2 regions of the Cloacibacterium sp. TD35 genome follow, and region 2 is predicted to be linked to the other one. Evidence: riboswitches for the same ligand, from Rfam matches in the RefSeq annotation. Region 2 holds a riboswitch; the other holds the start of a gene.

Region 1 (7,961 bases), 660 kb from region 2:
ATAGAGCAGATGAACAAGAAGCCTATCGCAAAATTTTTGAAAAAGTAGAATGGCGCAAAATCATCAATCTACCCGAAACCGCTCATATAGAAGGAGGAGATGTAATTGTTTGGGATGATTTTCTCTTTGTGGGAACTTGTTTCTCCGAAGATTACAGAAATTATAAAACGGCCAGAACCAATGAATATGCTATAGAAATTCTGAAAGAATATTTCCCGAAAAAACGCATCATAGACCTTGACCTTAAGAAAAATGACAAGGTTCCGTATCAAGGTGTTTTGCACTTAGACTGCACGTTTAACCCTATCGGAAAAGACAAATGTATTATATACAAAGACGGGTTTGTAGACGAAAGTGATTACCAACTCATCATAGATATTTTCGGGGAAGAAAACTGTTTCCATATTACACCAGAAGAAATGTTCGAGATGAATCCTAATATTTTCTCTATTTCACCAGAAGTAGTGGTTTCAGACGAAACTTTTACCAGAATGAATGACTTTCTGAGAAATGAATGGGGTTTTACGGTAGAAGAAATTCCGTATCGTGAAATTTCTAAAATGGGCGGTTTGCTCAGATGTTCTACCATGCCTTTGGTTAGAGAATAATTAGATTATTTTGATCAAAATAAAAAGGACAACTTCATTTAGAGGTTGTCCTTTCGATTTAAAGAAATAAGAAATAAAAAATTATTGTAATGAAAACTTGATTTTTGTTTTTATAGCGTCTGAAGAATTCCCAATAAGCGCTTCGAAATCACCTGGTTCTGCTACCCAATCGTGTTTTACAGGGTCAAAGAAACTTAATGCAGATTTGTCAATCGTGATGGTTACTACTTTTTGTTCACCCGAATTTAAGTATATTTTTTCAAAACCTTTCAATTCTTTTAATGGTCTTGGCAAAGAAGATTTTACGTCTCTTATGTATAATTGTACTACTTCTGCACCTGCTTTTTTGCCTGTATTTTTTACTGGAATTGTAAAGGTGATAGTCTCATCTTCGGTAATAACGGCTTTGTCTGTTTTAGCTTGACCAATTTCGAAAGTGGTGTAACTTAATCCATGCCCGAAACTGAAAAGAGGTTTAATGTTCTTAGTGTCATGCCAACGGTAACCCACGAAAATTCCTTCGTTATATTTTATGTTGATAGGGTTTTGTTGGTCTTTTCCTTTTCCTTGTGCCAATTCTTCTTTGTTACCCGGATATTCTCCTAATTGATGAGCAGAATTGTCTTCTAATTTCACAGGGAAAGTGAATGGCAATTTACCAGAAGGATTAGCATCACCCGCTAAAACTGAAGCGATAGCATGACCGCTTTCTGAACCTAAATACCACGCTTGAACAATGCTAGAAACTTCTTTTACCCAAGGCATTTCTACAGCATTTCCTGAAACTAAAACTACGGTGAAATTTTTGTTCGCTTTCGCCAAAGCAGAAATTAATTCATCTTGATGATAAGGTAAGCCCATATCTTTTCTGTCATTTCCTTCACTGTCTTGGAAATCACTCTTATTAAGTCCACCCACGAAAATTACAAAGTCAGAATTTTTAGCGAGTTCTACCGCTTCTTTGGTTAATTCTGCTTGTGAACGATTGTCAGTAAGGTCTTTTCCTGTTTTTACACCATTATATTCTCCACCTACATCTCCTACATAACCTCTTGCATAAGCAACTTCTGCATCTTTCCCGAATCTTGCTTTAATGCCGTCTAAAGGTAAAGTTTCATATTTTACTTTTAATGAAGAAGAGCCACCGCCTACGGTCATCATTTTGATAGCGTTTTCACCAATTACAGCAATCTTTTTAGTTTTAGAAACATTAATTGGCAATACATTTTTTTGGTTTTTTAGCAATACAATTCCCTCTTCACCAATTTCCTTGGCAATTGCTCTGTGTTCTTCAGAAGCAATGTTTCCAAAAGGTTTGTTTTTATTCATAGTGGTCAAGAAAGCTAGTCTTAAGATTCTTCTCACTTTATCATCCAATTCTTTAGTTCCTACTTCACCAGATTTGATGAGTTTTAAATAAGGATGCGCTAAATAGTAATTATCATAAGCATTGCTAGTTCCTTCAGAAAGTCCATTCGTCCAGCTACCGAATTCCATGTCAAGCCCATTCATTATGGCTTGCTTGGTATCGTTTACAGCACCCCAGTCAGAAACAACAACTCCTTTGAAACCCCATTCTTTTTTTAGAATATCATTTAATAAGTATTGATTTTGACTAGAAAATTGATTTTTATACATATCATAAGCTCCCATTATAGACCAAGTGTTTCCCTCTTGTACAGCTGCTTTAAAAGCAGGCAAATAAATTTCGTACAGCGTTCTGTCGTCTATAATTACATTGCTGGTATGTCTGAATTGTTCTTGATTATTAAGTGCATAGTGTTTTACACAAGCTGCTACACCATTAGATTGAACTCCTTTAATGTAAGGAACCACCATTTTAGAAGATAAAAATGGGTCTTCTCCCATGTATTCAAAATTTCTACCGTTTAATGGAGTTCTGTATATGTTTACACCAGGGCCTAGTAAAATGTCTTTTTTTCTATAACGAGCTTCTTCTCCTAAAGCTTTTCCATAGTTCCATGACATTTTTTTATTCCAAGTTGCAGAAAGTGCAGTAAGCGCAGGATAAGCAATGATGGAGTCATTAGTCCAACCAGCTTGCTCCCATTCATCCCATTTTACTTCAGGACGAATTCCGTGCGGCCCATCAGTAGTCCAAAATTCTGGGATTCCTAATCTTGGGACTCCCGGTGAACTAAATTTTGACTGAGCATGAAGCATCGCTACTTTTTCTTCTAAAGTCATTTTAGAAAGCGCATCTTCTACTCTGACTTCTATAGGTTGCGAATCATCTAAATAAATAGCGGTCTTTTTTTCTTGTGCTTTTGCTTGAAAACTCATTAACGAGACTAAGCAAACAAGTGCAATTTTCTTGAACATAAGAATTATTTTTTGGTTCAGTAAAACTACAACTTTTTATTATTATCTCAAAATGAGATAATGTATTTTTCCTAAAACTTATTTGAAAATTTAATTTTCAACTTAAAATTTGCTAAATTCCTTATAAATGAGAAGGTTATAATATTTTGAAAAAATAAAAAAATATTTTTTGTTCTAAAAATTTGTTTTTCTATAAAACTTGTCTTTATATTTGCAACACGAAAAACGTTCTTTTATACATGCAACTTATTAAGAAAGGTGGAGGGAATTGACCCTGCGAAACCTTGGCAACCTGCTAACAGAAATGAAAGTAAGGTGCCAAATTCAACCCCGATAATCGGGAAAGATAAGTCTGAAATCAGTTTAAAATAGTCATACACTATATCAAAAACTCTTTCGACTTGTCGGAAGAGTTTTTTTATGCTCTTTCGTCAAGAATTTTCTGCAAATAAGTTGCTCTAATATTTAACAATTAAAAATTATTAAAAAAATGAGCAATTTAAAATTTGAAACGCTTCAACTTCATGCTGGTCAAGAAATCGACCCAACTACCAATTCTAGAGCGGTTCCGCTTTACCAAACTTCATCTTATACTTTTAACAGTGCAGAACATGCTGCCAATCTTTTTGGTTTAAAAGAATTTGGGAATATCTACACCAGACTCATGAATCCTACCACAGATGTTTTCGAAAAACGTGTGGCTGCACTTCACGGTGGAGTAGCTGCTTTGGCTACCGCTTCTGGTCACGCTGCACAATTTTTGGCAATTACTAATATTTTACAAGCAGGAGACAATTTCGTGAGTTCGCCTTATTTATACGGAGGAAGTTATAATCAGTTCAAAGTTTCTTTCAAAAAATTAGGCATCGAAGCACAATTTGCTAAAGACGATGCTCCAGAAAGTTTTGAAGAACTCATTAACGAAAATACCAAAGCAATTTATTTAGAAACCATAGGAAATCCTACGTTGAACGTTGCGGATTTTGATGCAATCTCAGCTGTAGCTAAAAAACATAATATTCCATTAATCGTAGACAATACTTTTGGAGCAGGTGGTTATCTCTTCAGACCGATTGAACATGGCGCAAATGTAGTGGTAGAATCTGCGACCAAATGGATTGGCGGTCACGGAACTTCTATTGGCGGAATCATTATAGATGGAGGAAATTTTGATTGGGGAAATGGTAAGTTTTCACAGTTTTCTGAACCTTCGGACAGTTATCATGGTTTGGTTTTCTCAGATGTTTTTGGAGTAAATGGACCTTTTGGAAATATTGCTTTTGCTATTAAAGCTAGAGTAGAAGGTCTTAGAGATTTCGGACCTACAATTTCTCCATTCAATTCATTTTTATTGCTACAAGGTTTAGAAACATTATCACTAAGAGTAGACAGAACCGTAGAAAATGCTCAGAAATTAGCGGAGTTTTTAGAAAATCATCCGAAAGTAGAAAAAGTATTGTATCCAGGTTTGCCAAGTTTCCCAGATTATGAAAATGCTAAAAAATATTTGAAAAAAGGTTTCGGGGGAGTGCTTAATTTTGAAATCAAAGGAGGAAAAGAAGCAGCGGTAAAATTTATTGATAATTTACAATTGGTTTCACACTTAGCAAACGTAGGAGATTCTAAAACGCTTATCATCAATCCAGCTTCTACCACACACGAGCAGCTCTCAGATGAAGAAAGACTGAAAGCAGGAATTACTCCAGGGCAAATTAGATTAAGCGTGGGAATAGAACATATAGATGATATTATCGCAGATTTAGAGCAGTCATTTTCTAAAATTTAACTTACAGATTTTTGCTAAAACCTTAGATTTTGAAAAAATTAGAAGTCGGAAATTTTCTACTCGAAAGTGGAACAGAAATACAAAATGTAGAAATTGCTTATCATATTTTTGGTGAATTATCCCCAGAAAAAAAAGTGATTTGGGTTTGTCATGCCTTAACTGCAAATTCAGATGCGCAAGATTGGTGGCCTAATTTCATTGGCGAAAATTTAACCTTAGACACCGAAAAATATACCATAGTTTGTGCCAATATTTTAGGTTCTTGTTACGGAACGAGTTTCCAAAAACAAGAAAAACTTCCATTAATCACCATTCGTGATATGGTAAAACTTCACCAAGAGTTAGCAAAATTTTTACAAATTTCTGAAATAGAATTGCTTCTAGGAGGTTCTCTCGGCGGAATGCAATGTTTAGAGTGGGCGATTGCAGAACCAGATTTTATTAAAAAATTATTTGTAATTGCTACCAATGCAAAGCATTCTGCGTGGGGAATTGCTTTTAATGAAGTACAAAGAATGGCGCTGGAATTAGGTGAAAACGGAATAGATGCAGCAAGAGCTATTGCCATGCTTTCGTACAGAAACTATGCTACTTTTGAATCTACTCAAACTGATGAAGAAGAAAAATTAGAACAATATAGAGCAGCTTCTTATCAAAGGTATCAAGGCGAAAAACTCAGAAAAAGATTTTCTAAAGAAAGTTATTTCATGCTTTCTAAAGCTATGGATTCTCACCATTTGGGAAGGGGAAGAAATTCAGTGGAAAATGCTTTGAACCAAATTACCGCTGAAACTTTGGTGATTGGGATAGACAGTGATATTCTTTTCCCTGTTTCGGAGCAAAAATTTATAGCTGAACATATAAAAAACGCAAAGCTAGAAGTTATTTCTTCACTCTATGGTCATGATGGATTTTTAATCGAAACCGAGAAAATTTCAACATTGCTTAAAAAGCATTTCAACTTATAAGAAAGCAAGATAGATGATTTTAAAAAAATTAAAATTAAAAAAATGAGCAAAAAATTAACGATAGGATTGTTTGGTTATGGAGTGGTAGGAACTGGTCTTTATGACGTCTTACACAAGAGTAAAACGGTAGATGCCACCATCAAAAAAATTGTGGTAAAGCATAAAGATAAGCCTAGAAATATTTCGCCGGAGCATTTTCATTATGATAAAAACGAAATCCTGCAAGACGAAGAAATTAATCTAGTAGTAGAATTGATAGATGATGCAGATGCAGCTTTTGAAATTGTGAAAACCGCTTTAGAAAAAGGGAAAGCAGTGGTTTCGGCGAACAAAAAAATGATTGCAGAACATTTCGAAGAATTGTATGAACTGCAAAAAAAGCATCAGGTTCCTTTCCTGTATGAAGCGGCAGTTTGTGGCAGTATCCCGATTATCAGAAATTTAGAAGAGTATTATAATAATGACTTTCTGCAATCCATTCAAGGAATTGTAAATGGTTCTACCAATTATATTTTGACCAAAACTTTCCAAGATAATTTAAGCTATGAAGAAGCATTGAAAGAAGCCCAAGAAAAAGGCTATGCAGAGAGCAGTCCTATTTTGGATACAGGTGGTTTTGATGCACGTTCTAAACTTCAAATTCTATTGACGCATTCTTTCGGAATTACAACAAAACCAGAAGAAGTTTTCAATGTAGGAATTCAGAATTTGGGAGATTTAGAGCTCAAATATGCCAAAGAAAAAAATCTACAGATTAAATTATTGGCATACGCTCAAAAAAGAAATGAAGAAGAAGTCATCGCACTCGTGATTCCTAAATTTGTAAAATCTACCGATACTTTTTCTACAGTGAGTGATGTTTTTAATGGAGTAAAAGTGCAAACCGCTTTTGCTGATAAGCAATTTTTCTATGGAAGAGGTGCGGGTTCATTGCCTACTGCAAGTGCAGTTTTGTCTGATATTTCTGCGATTGCTTATGATTACAGATATGAATATAAGAAAATTGCCAACTCAGAAAATCTGAAACTGGCTCAAGATTTTCCTTTGAAAGTATTATTTAGACATAAAGCCAAAGACAGCAAAAATTTTGAAAATTATTTTGAAGAAATCGAAGAGTTTTATGGCAATAGAGAAGATGCTTATTTCGTAGGAAGCATTCGTTTTCAGCAACTAAAAGACCTTTTCACAAAGCATCAAGATGAGGTGTCATTTGTGTTGATTGATATTTTATAATTATTAACTTGTTTTTTCCTTAAGCGTTGTTTTTCTCTGAAAAATGACGCTTTATTTTTTGTATAAAGGACATTATTGCGTCTCAAAATCGTAATTTATGGTTCAGAAATTATAAATTTTATGATTGGTTTTTGGTACGGGTAATTATTTTATTAGATTTACTAGCGGAAGTGCAGAATTACCTCCTGAAATGACACAAACGGAAAAAGAGGCTTATCTTAAAAATATTGATTATGCATACAATACATTGATTTCATCTCTTTTAAGAGACCCTCAAAATAGGTATTCGAATGATTGGATAAACTTAAATCAAAAAGGAAATGAACGACTATTTTTTGATTTGTTAAAAGAAATGGGACTGGAAGGAAAGATACTACTAATAAAAGAAGAAAACGGTACAACATCTACAATCAATGAAAACTCAGATGGAACTACAACAACTAATCCTTGTTAACTATTAAAAATTAAATCATGAAAACCCTAATATTAAAAATTCTAATCATTATAACATTTATAATGATTAACTCATGTAAATCGCAAGAATACCCTTTAAATTCAGATATCACTCAATATCCAGCCAATTCATATTTTAAAGATATTGATAATAAATATGATGCTTTTATTGGAAATTGGAAAGCTGTATATGATAATAAAACTATAACTCTGAAGATTAGTAAAGTTATTAAAAAGTCTCTTATGTTTGGTTCAAAGTCATTTTTTCAGGATGTACTAATTGTTCAACATTTAATTAAAGACAATGCTGGGAATATAATAGAAAACAAAATAGTGAATGATTTGAACATATATGATATAATTAGCATTAATTATAACTACACCGCAAATATTGTTTATTTAAATTATTCTGGAGTAAACTGTCGTGTTGGTTCAGGAATGTTATTTTTCAAATTGGTGAGTTCTAATTCATTTATAACTATAAGTCAATGAGTACCATCATTACTAAAGAAAATTGTCCAGATTATACAGACGCTTCTACTACAGTGCACTTGCCACAAATTGAAAATT
Region 2 (7,961 bases):
AAAAAAATAATAAACTCCAAATGAAAATAGGAATCCTTTGTTATCCAACATACGGTGGTAGCGGAATCGTAGCTACAGAACTCGGAATGTCTCTTGCGAAAAAAGGCTATGAAGTACACTTCATTTCATCTGAATTACCAGCAAGATTAGACATGACTGACCCAAACATTTTCTTCCACAAAGTAAATGTACAGACTTATCCTTTGTTCAAACATCAACCATTTGATATTGCACTTTCTTCTACCATTTATCAAGTGGTGAAATTGTATAAATTAGATATTTTACATGCACATTACGCCATTCCTTATGCTTATGCTGCATTTTTCGCGAAACAAATGCTCAAAGAAGAAAACGCTGATATTCCGCTAGTTACAACGCTTCACGGAACAGACATCACTTTGGTTGGTCAACACCCAAGTTACAAACATGCGGTAGAGTTTTCAATTAATCATTCTGATAAAATCACCACCGTTTCTGAAAGTTTGAAAAGTGATACTCTGAAATTTTTCCAAATTACCAAAGAGATTGAAGTGATTACCAATTTTATTGATAATACCGAGTTTGACAATTTGCCTTGTTGCGAGAGACATCATTTTGCCGCTCCAGACGAAAAAATCCTGATTCACGTTTCTAATCTTCGTCCTGTTAAGAGAATTAAAGACGTTTTAGATATTTTCAACAAAGTTGAAAAATCAGTAAAATCTAAATTATTGATTTTGGGAGACGGCCCAGATGTAGAAGTAATCAATGAATTTATCAATGAAAACCCACACCTCATCAATAAGATTAAACTGCTGGGTAAAGTGGATAATTTATATCAAATTCTGAAGTTTGCAGATGTGTTTTTATTGCCTTCTGAACAGGAAAGTTTCGGTTTGGCAGCATTAGAAGCAATGGCCGCAGAAACTCCAGTAATTTCGAGTAATGCAGGTGGAATCCCAGAGGTAAACATTCAAGGAGAAACCGGATTTTTAGCAGAAGTAGGAAATGTAGAAGCCATGGCAAGTTATGCAATAAAATTGCTTTCAGACGATAAACTTCTGTCAAAGATTAAGAAAAACGCAAAAGCCAGAGCATTAGAATTTGACTTGGTCAATATTCTTCCGATTTACGAAAAAATGTATGAAGAAACGCTAGAAGAATTTCATAAAATGGCTTAACAATCATTCTCGCAGATTCTACAAAAAGTAAATCTGCGGGAAATAAAACTAAAAAACTAACCAACCATGAACGAAAATTTACTCCAATATCTTTGGAAGTATAAGATATTTTCCAAATTTGACTTCAAAGATACCGATGGAAGCCCAATCGAAATTCTTGATTTTGGAACCTTGAACACCAATTCTGGACCAGATTTTTCTTTGGCAAAAATTAAAACTAAAAACATCGTTTTAGCAGGAAACATAGAAATCCATGTGAAATCTTCGGATTGGTATTTTCACAGTCATGACCTCCAAAAAGACTATCAATCAGTAATTCTGCATGTTGTTTATTTTAATGATACGGATATTACAGAACTCAAAGAAGCTGGAATCCCTACTTTGGAACTGAAAGAGTACATTAATGAGGAGATTCTTGTAAAATATCAAAATTTAGAAAATCAATATCAGTTTATTCTGTGTGAAAAAATTTTTGATGCTCAAAAAATTCCATTTCTTTTTTCAGAAGAGACTTTACTCAAAAAATTAGATGAAAAATCTATAGAAATTGAACTTCTTTTGTCTCAATCTAAAAATAATTACGAAGCTGTTTTATTTCAAAAACTAGCCTATAGTTTTGGATTAAAAGTAAATGCGGAAATTTACCAGCAAATCGCCCAAAATATTGATTTTAAAGTCATTCAAAAAATTTCACAAAATCAATTTCAGCTAGAAAGTTTACTTTTTGGGAAAGGAAATATATTAGAAAAAGAAACCGAAACAAATCAAAAATGGAAGAGAGAATTTGAATTCCTGAAAACTAAATTTAAAATTTCAGAACAAACTTTTCCATTAAAATTTCTACGGTTAATGCCTCCTTCTTTTCCTACGATTCGGCTTTCTCAGTTGGCGATGCTGTATCATCTTCAACCAAATTTATTTTCTAAAATCATCCATGCAAAAAGCACCGAAGAAATAAAATCCTTCTTTGAAAAAGTAAAAACTTCAGAATTTTGGGAAAATCATTACACGTTCGAAAAAGCTTCAGAAGAAAAAATCGAGAAAAAATTGTCTGACGATTTCATAGAAATTCTTCTCATCAATGCAGTTTTGCCTATTATTTACACATATTTTAAAAATATAAACTCTGAAAAAACAGACCAAATTTTAGACTTTTACAAAAATCTGAACCCAGAAAAAAATTCTATCATCTCTTCATGGAAAAAACTGAACGTAAAATTTAGTTCAGCATTAGAAACCCAAGCGTTTTTGTATCATCATAAACATTTATGCTCATACAAAAACTGCTTGAATTGTAGTATTGGTCTTAAAATTTTAAAGACTTAATTTTTCAATCTCGGATGCAATAATTTGGCAACGGTAGAAGTCCAACCAGTTTGGTGGGAAGCTCCTACTCCACGACCATTATCTCCATGAAAATATTCGTAGAACATGATGTAATTTTTGAAATGTTCATCATGGTTTAATTTATCAATGTTCCCATTAAAAGCACGATTTCCGTTTTTGTCTGGCAAGAAAATATTGCACAATCTTTGACTCAAATGATCTGCCACATAATTTAGATTTTGGAAATTCCCGCTGCCCGTAGGAAACTCCACTTTCAAACTTTCGTCATAGTAAAAATGAAATCGCTGAAGACTTTCTACAATTAAAAAATTAATCGGGAACCAAATCGGACCTCTCCAGTTACTGTTTCCGCCAAACATACGGCTATCACTTTCCGCAGGTATATAATGCACAACGTGATTGATGCCATTAATTTCTAACTGAAACGGATTTTTTTCATACACTTTTGACATCGAACGAATTCCAAATTTACTTAGAAATTCTTTTTCGTCTAACATTCTATTCAGAATTTTGGTCAATCTCGTTTTTCTCAAAATACTCATAAGATGCTTCCTGCCTTTTCCTTCTACATCCCAATGCGAAACCAATTTGGCTAGTTCAGGTTTATTTTTCAGAATCCAATCCATTCTTTCGGTAAAATTAGGCAGTTTTTGAAGCATTTCGTGTTCTATCACTTCTACTGCAAACATTGGAATGAGACCTACAATACTTCTTAATTTTAAAGAAATTCCCGTTCCGTCGTTAAGCTGCAAAACGTCATAAAAAAATCCGTCTTCTTCGCTCCAAAGTCCATTTTTTCCTTCACCAAGATTTTCCATGGCTTCTGCAATGTAGAGATAGTGCTCAAAAAATTTAATCGCCATGTCTTCATAAACTGGATTATATAGTGCCAACTCCATAGAAATTCTCATCATATTCAGAGCAAACATCGCCATCCAAGAAGTTCCATCAGCTTGTTCTAAATATTCTCCGTTTTTAAACTGCATATTTCGGTCAAAAGCACCAATGTTATCAAGACCTAAAAATCCTCCACCGAAAACATTTTTCCCGTTTTTATCTTTTCGGTTTACCCACCAAGTAAAATTGAGCAACAGTTTCTGAAAAACACTTTCTAAAAATTGAATGTCTGGTTTTCCATTGATTTTTTCATCGATTTTAAAAACTCTAAAGGTGCTCCATGCGTGAACTGGCGGATTGACATCTGAAAAATCCCATTCATACGCTGGAAGCTGACCGTTAGGATGCATGTACCATTCTTTAGTCAATAATTGCAATTGATTTTTGGCGAAATCTGGATCTAAAATGCTAAAACTCACGCAGTGAAAGGCTAAGTCCCACGTTGCAAACCAAGGATATTCCCATTTATCTGGCATAGAAATAATGTCTTTGCAATTCATATGTTTCCATTCTACGTTTCTTACATGATGCTCAAAATTTCTTTCCACTGGGAAATTTGGGTCTCCATTTAACCATTTTCCAACTTTATAATGATAAAATTGTTTGTTCCAAAGCAATCCTGCAAAAGCCTGGCGCTGAACATTTTTTTCATCTTCACAAGTAAAATCTTTTTGAATTTCATAATAAAATTCATCTGATTCTTTTTTTCTTAATTCAAAAACCTCATCAAAATCAAAAAAAGCATTCTCCATTTTATGAGGAGACATTCTGAAATCAAAGGTTTTGGTTTCGCCACCTTCTAATTCCATATCGATTACAAAAGCAGCTTTCGTTCCGAATTTTTTAGGATTTACAGTATCTTCCTGATGAACAATATGATTATTAATTCCATCTTTAAAATATTTATTTTCAGATTTTTTTCCGAATAATTTTTCGGTATTGGTTTCATTTTCGCAGAAAAGAATTTTAACTGATTTATCACGAGAATAAAGTTTTTTCATTCCTAAACTCTCATGTTTTATTTCTATCTGTCCGCGATGGCGAGTTGTAAAATTAGGTTTATACTGACCATAACCCCAACTCCAGTTATTTCTGTACCAAAGTGTGGGCAAAATCACCAAGGTTGCTTTTTCTGTATTTCGGTTGGTGACGGTAACTCTGATTAAAATATCATCATGGTGAATTTTGGCATACTCTATAAAAATATCGAAATATTCATTTTGGTCAAAAACTCCCGTATCTATAATTTCGTATTCTGTTTCCTTATTGCTTCGCTCTGCATTTGTCTTGATTAAATCTTCGTAAGGAAAGGCATTTTGCGGATATTTGTACACCATTTTCATGTAAGAATGAGTAGGCGTATTATCTAAATAATAGAAAATTTCTTTAATGTCTTCACCATGATTTCCTTGATGGTTGCTCAACCCAAAGAAACGCTCTTTGACCATTTTATCTTTTTTATTCCAAAAAGAAAAAGCGAAGCACAAACGTTGTTTGTCATCAGAAATTCCCGCGATTCCTTCTTCTGCCCATCTGTAAGTTCTGCTTTCTGCGTCATCATGACCAGTTGCTCCCCAAGTATTTCCATCAAAGGAATAATCTTCTCTTACGTTTCCCCACTGTCTATTGCTTACATATGGTCCCCAAGTTCTATAATTTATATCTAGTAATCGTTGTTTTTCAGCATTCATAACCATTATTTTTTAAAATAATATGATGCGAAGGTAGAAAAAAATAAAAACTATAAAATTTCATTTAGATTAATTTTTTCAATGACAATTTCTTATTGTGAAAAAAATGATATAGCTTTGCAAAAGATTTGTTCTTTCATATAATCGAAATGTTATCAAGAAAGGTGGAGAGATTAGACTCTGTGAAACCTTGGCAACCTATCGCGTTTCTGAAACGAGAAAAGGTGCTACATTCTACTCATTTTTGGGATAGATAACACATAAAAACAGTTGATTCCCTCAACTTTTCTTGATAGCATTTCATTTTTTTTAATCACATTGAAATGCAAAATAGCGAAATACTTTATCAAAATTTACAGCAAAGAATCCTTGTTCTAGACGGAGCTATGGGAACTATGCTTCAGCGATATCAGTTTACGGAAGAAGATTATCGTGGGGAGAGATTTAAAAATTGGGAATCTCCATTGAAGGGAAATAATGATTTACTTTCTCTTACTCAGCCTCATGCTATAGAAGCAGTACACAGAAAATATTTAGAAGCTGGTGCAGACATCATAGAAACCAACACCTTTTCTGCCACTACCATTGCAATGGCAGATTACCACATGGAAGATTTGGTGTATGAACTGAATTATGAATCCGCAAAAATTGCGAGAAAAGTTTGTGATGAATTCACAGCTTTAACTCCAGATAAACCTAGATTTGTTGCTGGTTCTATTGGCCCTACTAATAAAACAGCATCTCTTTCTCCAGATGTAAATGATCCTGGTTACAGAGCAATTACTTTTGACGAGTTAAGAATTGCTTACAAACAACAAGCAGAAGCACTTTTAGATGGCGGTTCTGATATTCTTTTGGTAGAAACCATTTTTGATACTTTAAATGCGAAAGCTGCACTTTTTGCCATAGACCAAATTCAAGAAGAAAGAAAAATTCAGATTCCAATTATGGTTTCTGGCACCATCACAGATGCATCTGGAAGAACGCTTAGCGGACAAACTGCAGAAGCATTTTTGATTTCTATCTCTCATCTTAATTTATTGAGTGTAGGATTTAATTGTGCTCTAGGCGCGAAACAATTGACGCCTTATTTAGAAACCATTTCTAATAATTCTGAATTTTTCATTTCTGCTTATCCAAATGCTGGTTTACCGAATGCTTTCGGTCAATATGATGAGTCACCAGAATTTATGGCAGAACAAATCCGTGAATATGCAGAAAAAGGATTGGTAAATATCGTTGGTGGTTGTTGCGGAACAACTCCTGACCACATTGCTGCAATCGCAAAAATTGTTAAAAATTATCAACCAAGAAAAATGAATGTATCAGTATAAACCTATGGTTTTATTGGTACATTTTTATTTTAGTTAAATATGAAATATTTAAAACTTTCGGGCCTAGAACCTTTAATTATAACTCCAGAATCCAATTTTATCAATATTGGAGAAAGAACCAATGTAGCAGGCTCTAAGAAATTTCTCAGATTGATTAAAGAAGAAAAATTTTCTGAAGCTCTAGATATTGCTCGTCATCAAGTAGAAGGAGGCGCACAGATTTTAGACATTTGTTTTGATGATGGGCTTTTAGACGGAAAATATTGCATGATTAAATTCTTGAATTTAATCGCCTCAGAACCTGACATTGCCAGAATTCCAATGATGATAGATTCTTCTAAATGGGAAATTTTAGAAGCTGGTTTACAAGTAGTTCAAGGGAAATGTGTAGTCAATTCTATCAGTTTAAAAGGTGGCGAAGAAGAATTTATTCGTCAAGCCAAAGCCATCAAAAGATATGGCGCTGCGGTAGTTGTAATGGCTTTTGACGAAAATGGGCAAGCTGATAATTACGAACGCAGAATAGAAATTTGCAAAAGAAGCTATCAAATTTTGACGGAAATTGTAAAATTCCCTGCCGAAGATATTATTTTCGATTTGAATATTTTCCCTGTTGCAACTGGAATGGAAGAGCATCGCAAAAATGCTTTGGACTTCATCAATGCAACAAAATGGGTACGCAAAAATCTACCTTACGTTTCGGTTTCTGGTGGTGTTTCTAACGTTTCGTTTTCATTTAGGGGAAATGATACGGTAAGAGAAGCGATGCATTCCGTTTTCCTTTATCACGCCATCAAAGCTGGTATGAATATGGGAATCGTAAACCCTGCAATGTTAGAAATTTACGACGAAATTCCTAAAGATTTGTTGGAGCTGGTAGAAGATGTAATGCTAGACAGAAGAGATGATGCTACCGAAAGATTATTGGATTATTCTGAAAAACATAAATCCGTAAAAAAAGAAAAAGTAGAAGATTTAGCATGGCGAAATCAGCCTTTGCAAGACAGAATTACTCATTCTTTGGTAAAAGGAATTGACCGTTTTATTGAAGAAGATGTAGAAGAAGCCCGAAAAATTTCAGCAAAACCTTTGGATGTTATCGAAGGAAATCTAATGACGGGAATGTCTGTAGTGGGAGATTTATTCGGAAGTGGAAAAATGTTTCTTCCTCAAGTGGTAAAGTCTGCCAGAGTTATGAAAAAAGCAGTGGCTTATCTTCAACCGTTTATTGAAGCTGAGAAAGATTCAGCTCAAAAAGCCAACGGAAAAGTATTGATGGCTACTGTAAAAGGCGATGTTCACGACATTGGTAAAAATATTGTGAGTGTGGTTTTGGGCTGTAACAATTACGAAATTATAGATTTAGGAGTGATGGTTCCTGCAGAAAAAATTATTCAAACAGCCATTGAAGAAAAAGTAGACGTTATTGGTTTAAGCGGTTTGATTACGCCAAGTTTAGACGAAATGGTACATATTGCCAATGAACTAGATCGTCAAAACCTCAATTTCCCATTGATGATTGGTGGCGCTAC

What was found. A riboswitch is a leader RNA that binds a small molecule or an ion and turns the genes downstream of it on or off. The one in region 2 is predicted to bind S-adenosylmethionine.
Region 1: it holds a riboswitch for S-adenosylmethionine, as region 2 does, so the genes downstream of both, N7277_RS04550 (O-acetylhomoserine aminocarboxypropyltransferase/cysteine synthase family protein) here and N7277_RS01470 (homocysteine S-methyltransferase family protein) in region 2, are expected to answer to the same signal.

What each region holds. Positions count from the first base shown of each region.
Region 1 is NZ_CP104850.1:991,576-999,536, forward strand. It holds gene N7277_RS04540 (dimethylarginine dimethylaminohydrolase family protein) at 1-608, shown strand, start outside; gene N7277_RS04545 (glycoside hydrolase family 3 C-terminal domain-containing protein) at 690-2,951, opposite strand; SAM riboswitch class I at 3,195-3,304, shown strand; gene N7277_RS04550 (O-acetylhomoserine aminocarboxypropyltransferase/cysteine synthase family protein) at 3,442-4,737, shown strand; gene N7277_RS04555 (homoserine O-acetyltransferase family protein) at 4,767-5,705, shown strand; gene N7277_RS04560 (homoserine dehydrogenase) at 5,748-6,938, shown strand; gene N7277_RS04565 (hypothetical protein) at 7,063-7,392, shown strand; gene N7277_RS04570 (DUF6705 family protein) at 7,410-7,883, shown strand.
Region 2 is NZ_CP104850.1:328,319-336,279, forward strand. It holds gene bshA (N-acetyl-alpha-D-glucosaminyl L-malate synthase BshA) at 21-1,160, shown strand; gene N7277_RS01460 (DUF2851 family protein) at 1,227-2,486, shown strand; gene N7277_RS01465 (MGH1-like glycoside hydrolase domain-containing protein) at 2,483-5,095, opposite strand; SAM riboswitch class I at 5,245-5,355, shown strand; gene N7277_RS01470 (homocysteine S-methyltransferase family protein) at 5,419-6,429, shown strand; gene metH (methionine synthase) at 6,469-7,961, shown strand, end outside.